DNA from 2 places in the Novibacillus thermophilus genome. Region 1 is predicted to be linked to the other one. Evidence: a T-box and tRNA genes for the amino acid it is inferred to sense, from the RefSeq annotation. Region 1 holds a T-box; the other holds one or more tRNA genes.
The links. A T-box is a leader RNA that pairs with one kind of tRNA and senses whether it is charged. The one in region 1 lies ahead of serS (serine--tRNA ligase), so its partner is inferred to be a tRNA-Ser.
Positions count from the first base shown of each region.

Region 2: it has a tRNA-Ser gene. The T-box ahead of serS (serine--tRNA ligase) is inferred to sense a tRNA for this amino acid. The anticodon was not compared.

Region 1 covers NZ_CP019699.1:12,699-16,075, forward strand. The annotation lists partial or broken gene guaB (IMP dehydrogenase) at 1-432, shown strand, start outside; gene B0W44_RS00065 (D-alanyl-D-alanine carboxypeptidase family protein) at 551-1,834, shown strand; T-box leader at 1,902-2,097, shown strand; gene serS (serine--tRNA ligase) at 2,135-3,377, shown strand, end outside.
Region 2 covers NZ_CP019699.1:1,850,612-1,853,988, forward strand. The annotation lists rRNA gene B0W44_RS09225 (23S ribosomal RNA) at 1-1,101, shown strand, start outside; rRNA gene rrf (5S ribosomal RNA) at 1,136-1,252, shown strand; tRNA gene B0W44_RS09235 (tRNA-Ser) at 1,287-1,379, shown strand; tRNA gene B0W44_RS09240 (tRNA-Glu) at 1,395-1,470, shown strand; tRNA gene B0W44_RS09245 (tRNA-Val) at 1,472-1,547, shown strand; tRNA gene B0W44_RS09250 (tRNA-Met) at 1,551-1,627, shown strand; tRNA gene B0W44_RS09255 (tRNA-Asp) at 1,637-1,713, shown strand; tRNA gene B0W44_RS09260 (tRNA-Phe) at 1,867-1,942, shown strand; tRNA gene B0W44_RS09265 (tRNA-Thr) at 1,957-2,032, shown strand; tRNA gene B0W44_RS09270 (tRNA-Tyr) at 2,047-2,131, shown strand; tRNA gene B0W44_RS09275 (tRNA-Trp) at 2,187-2,260, shown strand; tRNA gene B0W44_RS09280 (tRNA-His) at 2,268-2,343, shown strand; tRNA gene B0W44_RS09285 (tRNA-Gln) at 2,358-2,432, shown strand; tRNA gene B0W44_RS09290 (tRNA-Gly) at 2,439-2,513, shown strand; tRNA gene B0W44_RS09295 (tRNA-Cys) at 2,531-2,604, shown strand; tRNA gene B0W44_RS09300 (tRNA-Leu) at 2,653-2,742, shown strand; tRNA gene B0W44_RS09305 (tRNA-Leu) at 2,747-2,834, shown strand; tRNA gene B0W44_RS09310 (tRNA-Arg) at 2,848-2,924, shown strand; tRNA gene B0W44_RS09315 (tRNA-Leu) at 2,938-3,023, shown strand; tRNA gene B0W44_RS09320 (tRNA-Pro) at 3,167-3,243, shown strand.

The DNA of each region.
Region 1 (3,377 bases):
TTCGGGGGACATTGTTAAGGCGTTAGCGGCCGGTGCCCACGCCGTCATGTTGGGCAGTCTGTTTGCCGGAACAGAGGAAGCGCCGGGCGATTCGGAAATTTTTCAAGGACGGCGCTTTAAAGTGTATCGCGGTATGGGTTCCATCGAAGCGATGAAAGAAGGAAGCAAGGACCGCTACTTTCAAGAGCAGGCCAGCGAACGGAAACTTGTCCCGAAGGCGTTGAAGGACGAGTTCCTTACAAGGGTCCCCTCGCGGACACAGTGTACCAACTCATTGGCGGTTTGCGGGCCGGGATGGGGTACTGCGGAACGCCGACGTTACAGGACTTGCGTGAAAAGAGTCGGTTCATTCGCATCAGCAACGCCGGTTTGAGTGAAAGTCATCCCCACAACGTACAAGTGACGAAAGAAGCGCCCAATTACAATCTGTAACATTTGTATGCAGCAACACACTTGATTAAGACGGCAGGAATATTCCTGCCTTTTCTTGTGAACGGGGCTATGGTACAATGTTTACGGTTTTGACGTTTTGTATTCGGAGGTGCGTGGAGTGATCGAGGAAAAGGGGCGGAAATGGTTATACGTATCGTTAGCCATCGCCTTGATCGTGCCGCTTACGACCATTGGACAAGCTCAACGTGTACAAGCTGTTGAGCAACCGGACATTGATGCGAAATCGTACGTTTTGATGGATGCCGAATCGGGTCGTCTTTTACTTTCCAAAGAAGCGGACACGCCGTTACCTCCTGCCAGTATGACGAAAATGATGACAGAGTACTTAGTGTTGAAAGCGATCGAAGACGGAACACTCAGCTGGGAGCAAGAAGTGCCCGTCAGTGCCAACGCGTCTAAAATCGAAGGGTCACAAGTGTGGCTGGCGGAAAACGAAGTGCGGACCGTCAGAGAGTTGTTTACCGCCATGTCGGTCTACTCGGCTAACGATGCTACGGTCGCCCTGGCCGAGGAAGTTGCCGGCAGTGAAACGGCCTTCGTGGAGATGATGAATGAGAAAGCGGAGGACATGGGTCTAAACGACACCCATTTCTTGAACAGTACCGGTTTGCCGCAAGACATGTACCCTAATCCGCCGCAAGTGGACGGAGAACATTTAATGTCAGCCAAAGACAGTGCGACGTTGGCCAAGTACTTGATCGAGGACTTCCCGGATATTACGGAATTTACGACGATTGACAAGGCGACATTTCGCGAGGGCGAACCCGGCGCCATAGACATGATCAACTGGAACCGGATGATTAAAGGCCTGGAACACGAGTACGAAGGTGTCGACGGGTTGAAAACGGGAGAGACTGACGCGGCTGGAGCGTGTTTTACGGGGACGGCCGTTCGGGACAACTTGCGGCTGATTGCAGTGGTCATGGGGACGGACAGCCGGAACAAGCGGTTTGAAGAGACGAAAAAACTGTTTGAGTACGGATTTACCCATTACGAATTGAAAGAATTTGTAAAAGGAAACGCGCCCGTCCCAGAAAACGAAACGGTTGACGTGAGGGGCGGAAAGAAAACCGAAGTTGAGGCATTGACAGATCGAAGTGTCCGCTTCGCGGTGGAAAAAGGGACAGAAAAAAAGTATGAAGCGAAAGTGACGTTCAAGGAGGGGTTAAAGGCTCCCATCAAAGCAGGGGATGTCGTGGGCGAATTGACCTACTTGTACAACGGGGAACCGATGGCGAATTTTCAGCCTGTCCCACTCCGGGCAGCAGCAGATGTGGAAGAAGCCGGCTGGTTTCGCCTTTTCTTCCGCGGGTTAAAAGATGTCGTCAGCGGGGTTTTTAACGGCATCGCTGACAGCGTTACGGGTGTGTTCTCCAGTTGAGGCGTCTCTGCTGTTTGCGATGGGCGGAAATATTTTGTACAATATTCGGTGCGGGCAAGTAAATAAGCTAAGCGCAATGAAGAGGACGAGTACCTTGTATGGGCTGCTTTAAGAGAGCCGGTGGTAGCTGCAAACCGGTGCAGTGCTCAAGGGAATCCACCTCCGAGTGACTTGATCCGGTCTTTCGCCGTTATCGAGACGAGCGGGCAGAAATGGAGTAATTCTGTCAACAAGGGTGGCAACGCGGTCCTTCCGTCCCTTTGCAGGGGGGAAGGATTTTTTAATGAAGGAGTGGTTAGGATGCTAAATATGAAAAAATTGCGTCGACATTTCGATGAAGTTAAACGACAACTCGCGAAGCGCGGCGAATTAAAGGAAATTGACAAGTTCACCGAGTTAGATGTTCAGCGTCGTGAACTTCTACAACAAAGCGAACAGTTCAAAAGGGAACGGAATGCCGTTTCCCAGCACATTGCCGAAAAGAAGAAAAAGGGCGAACGCGCTGATGCCGACATTCAAGCGATGCGTGAAGTGGGGGAACGGATTAAAGCGTTGGACGAACGCTTGCGCCAATTGGAGGATGAGTTGGAAAATTTGCTTCTCTCCATTCCGAATATTCCGCACGGAAGTGTCCCCGTCGGTGAGACGGAGGAAGACAACGTCCCAGTGCGTTACTGGGGAGAACGGGCGGAAGTAGATTTTAAGCGCAAGATGCATTGGGAAGTAGCCCATCGACTCGGGTTGATTGACATTGAGCGGGCGGGGAAAGTCACCGGGTCGCGCTTTGTCTTCTACACCGGCACAGGGGCCCGGTTGGAACGGGCGCTCGTGAACTTTATGCTCGATTTGCACGTGGAAGAGCACGGTTATGCTGAGTTCGTCCCCCCGAACATGGTCAATCGACAAAGTATGGTCGGAACGGGGCAACTCCCCAAATTCGCGGAAGACGTGTTTCGGGTGGAAGGGACGGATTACTTCATGATTCCGACGGCTGAAGTCCCGATTACGAACTACCACCGCGATGAGATTTTGGAAGAAGGCGATTTGCCGAAAAAGTTTACTGCCTACACGCCGTGTTTCCGATCCGAGGCAGGAGCACACGGACGCGATACGCGCGGCCTCATTCGCCTGCACCAGTTTAACAAGGTGGAATTAGTTCAACTGGTAAAACCTGAAGACTCTTATGACGTATTGGAAAAGTTGACGCATCATGCGGAACGCGTACTGCAACTTCTGGGACTTCCGTACAGAGTGGTCAATTTGTGTTCGGGGGATCTCGGGTTTTCTGCGGCAAAGACGTACGACATCGAGGTGTGGATGGCAGCGAGCGGAATATACCGGGAAATTTCGTCCTGCAGCAACTTTGAAGATTTCCAGGCTCGCCGAGCGAACATCCGCTTTCGCCGAGGTGCGAAAGGAAAGCCGGAATTCGTACACACGCTCAACGGTTCGGGGCTCGCCATTGACCGAACGGTTGCGGCACTGCTGGAGTATTACCAACAAGAAGACGGCTCGGTGGCCATTCCAGAAGTTCTTCAGCCGT
Region 2 (3,377 bases), 1.8 Mb from region 1:
CAAGGCGACGTATAGGGGCTGACGCCTGCCCGGTGCTGGAAGGTTAAGGGGAGGACTTAGCGGAAGCGAAGGTCTGAACCGAAGCCCCAGTAAACGGCGGCCGTAACTATAACGGTCCTAAGGTAGCGAAATTCCTTGTCGGGTAAGTTCCGACCCGCACGAAAGGCGTAACGACTTGGACACTGTCTCAACGAGAGGCCCGGTGAAATTGTAGTATGCGTGAAGATGCGCATTACCCACGACAAGACGGAAAGACCCCGTGGAGCTTGACTGCAGCCTGATAGTGGATTTGGCGATGATGTGTACAGGATAGGTGGGAGCCAGAGAAATCGGTTCGCCAGGATCGAGGGAGGCGCCGGTGGGATACCACCCTCATCATGGTTAAATCCTAACCGACCGCCGTGAGCCGGTGGCGGGACATTGTCAGGTGGGCAGTTTGACTGGGGCGGTCGCCTCCTAAAAGGTAACGGAGGCGCTCGAAGGTTCCCTCAGCGCGGTTGGACATCGCGTGAGGAGTGTAAAGGCAGAAGGGAGCTTGACTGCGAGACTGACAGGTCGAGCAGGGACGAAAGTCGGACTTAGTGATCCGGTGGTTCTGAGTGGAAGGGCCATCGCTCAACGGATAAAAGCTACCCCGGGGATAACAGGCTTATCTCCCCCAAGAGTCCACATCGACGGGGAGGTTTGGCACCTCGATGTCGGCTCATCGCATCCTGGGGCTGAAGCAGGTCCCAAGGGTTGGGCTGTTCGCCCATTAAAGCGGTACGCGAGCTGGGTTCAGAACGTCGTGAGACAGTTCGGTCCCTATCTGTCGTGGGCGCAGGAAATCTGAAGAGGAGCCGTCCTTAGTACGAGAGGACCGGGACGGACACACCGCTGGTGGACCAGTTGTTCTGCCAAGGGCATCGCTGGGTAGCCACGTGTGGCCGGGATAAGCGCTGAAAGCATCTAAGCGTGAAGCCCCCCTCAAGATGAGATTTCCCACCAGGCACTCAGGTGCTTGGGTAAGACCCCTTGGAGAAGACGAGGTGGATCGGTCCGAGGTGTAAGCGTGGTAACACGTTGAGCTGACGGATACGAATCGGTCGAGGGCTTAATCGAGAGAATGCTTCCGACCAGTTTTGAGGGAATGCTGTCTGGTGGCCATAGCGGAGGGGACACACGCGTACCCATGCCGAACACGACCGTTAAGCCCTCCAGCGCCGATGGTACTCGGGGCGAGAGCCCCTGGGAGAGTAGGTCGCTGCCAGGCGAAAATGTGAAAATAATAATTTCACCTCTAACACGGAGAGGTGTCCGAGTTGGCCGAAGGAGCACGATTGGAAATCGTGTAGGCGGGTAACCCCGTCTCGAGGGTTCGAATCCCTCCCTCTCCGCCATCTCTGAACTGGTAAGGCCCGTTGGTGAAGCGGTTAACACACCAGCCTTTCACGCTGGCATTCAGGGGTTCGAATCCCCTACGGGTCACCACGGACGGTTAGCTCAGCTGGGAGAGCACCTGCCTTACAAGCAGGGGGTCGGCGGTTCGATCCCGTCACCGTCCACCATGCCGCGGGGTGGAGCAGTCAGGTAGCTCGTCGGGCTCATAACCCGAAGGTCACAGGTTCAAATCCTGTCCCCGCAACCAATATCCCTTGGAGCTGTGGTGTAGAGGCCTAACATGCCTGCCTGTCACGCAGGAGATCGCGGGTTCGAATCCCGTCAGCTCCGCCATCCTTTACTTTTCGTCAAGTGTTGACTTACTAAGCGCAAACATGTTAATATGGTATTCGTCACTGCAGTCGTATTTAAGCCAGAAAATGGAGGTACTCCTCCTTTCCTGAAAGCGAAAAAAGCTCGCTAAAACCTGAAAACCCAACGCAGCGCGGTTCGGTAGCTCAGTCGGTAGAGCAGAGGACTGAAAATCCTCGTGTCGGCGGTTCGATTCCGTCCCGAACCACCATTTTAACTCTGTTTGCCGGTGTAGCTCAACTGGTAGAGCAACTGACTTGTAATCAGTAGGTTGGGGGTTCAAGTCCTCTCGCCGGCACCAGTGGTTAGAAATATGGAGGGATACCGAAGTGGTCAAACGGGGCAGACTGTAAATCTGCTGGCGTTGCCTTCGAAGGTTCGAATCCTTCTCCCTCCACCATGGATAGCTCATCCTTATCAGCGTCTGTCTGCCCGCATCATGGGGCACCTTGTGTAGGGGCGTAGTTCAATGGTAGAACAGTGGTCTCCAAAACCATCGATGCGGGTTCGATTCCTGCCGCCCCTGCCATAATACGGCGGCCGTGGCGAAGTGGTTAACGCACCGGATTGTGGCTCCGGCATTCATGGGTTCGATTCCCATCGGTCGCCCCACAGCATTTGAATTTTGGGGAGTAGCCAAGTGGTAAGGCAACGGACTTTGACTCCGTGATGCGCAGGTTCGAATCCTGCCTCCCCAGCCATAATAAGCGGAAGTGGCTCAGGGGTAGAGCATCGCCTTGCCAAGGCGAGGGTCGCGGGTTCGAATCCCGTCTTCCGCTCCATTTTATCCCGCTTAAGCGGCGGCATAGCCAAGTGGTAAGGCAGAGGTCTGCAAAACCTTTATCCCCGGTTCGAATCCGGGTGCCGCCTCCACTTATAGCGTGATCATTTTGTGAGAGGCAGAGATGCGACACTTATTTCGCCGGGGTGGCGGAACTGGCAGACGCACAGGACTTAAAATCCTGGGGAGGGTTAACCTCCGTGAGGGTTCGAGTCCCTCCCTCGGCACCAATAGGCGGACGTGGCGGAATTGGCAGACGCGCAAGATTCAGGATCTTGTGGTCATTACGACCGTGGGGGTTCAAGTCCCTTCGTCCGCACCATTTAACAATGCGTGTGCCCTTAGCTCAGCTGGATAGAGCGTCTGACTACGAATCAGAAGGTCGGGAGTTCGAATCTCTCAGGGCACGCCATTTTATTTAAAATGCCGAAGTGGCGGAATTGGCAGACGCGCACGACTCAAAATCGTGTGGTCTTTGACCATGTGGGTTCGACTCCCACCTTCGGCACCATATTGATGTCCTCATCTAGGGTTTCAGTGTACGCTGAAACTCTTTCATTGTAGCAAACCTTTGGCTTTCTACATCTCTCGGTTAACGGTATTTGCGATGGGAGACAAATGCTGGTAAAATAATACGTGACAGTGAAAAGGTTACGGGGTGTGGCTCAGCTTGGTAGAGCACCTGCTTTGGGAGCAGGGGGTCGCAGGTTCAAATCCTGTCACCCCGACCATCCAAAAAGCCGCATACGAAGCTTTAATTAAACGCACCCACTTTAAAAAAGTGGTTTTTTTGTCTGTTCGGCACCATTACTTGACATTTTGAAGCCAGTCGTATACCATATACCGGTATCATGTCGCTTCTCCT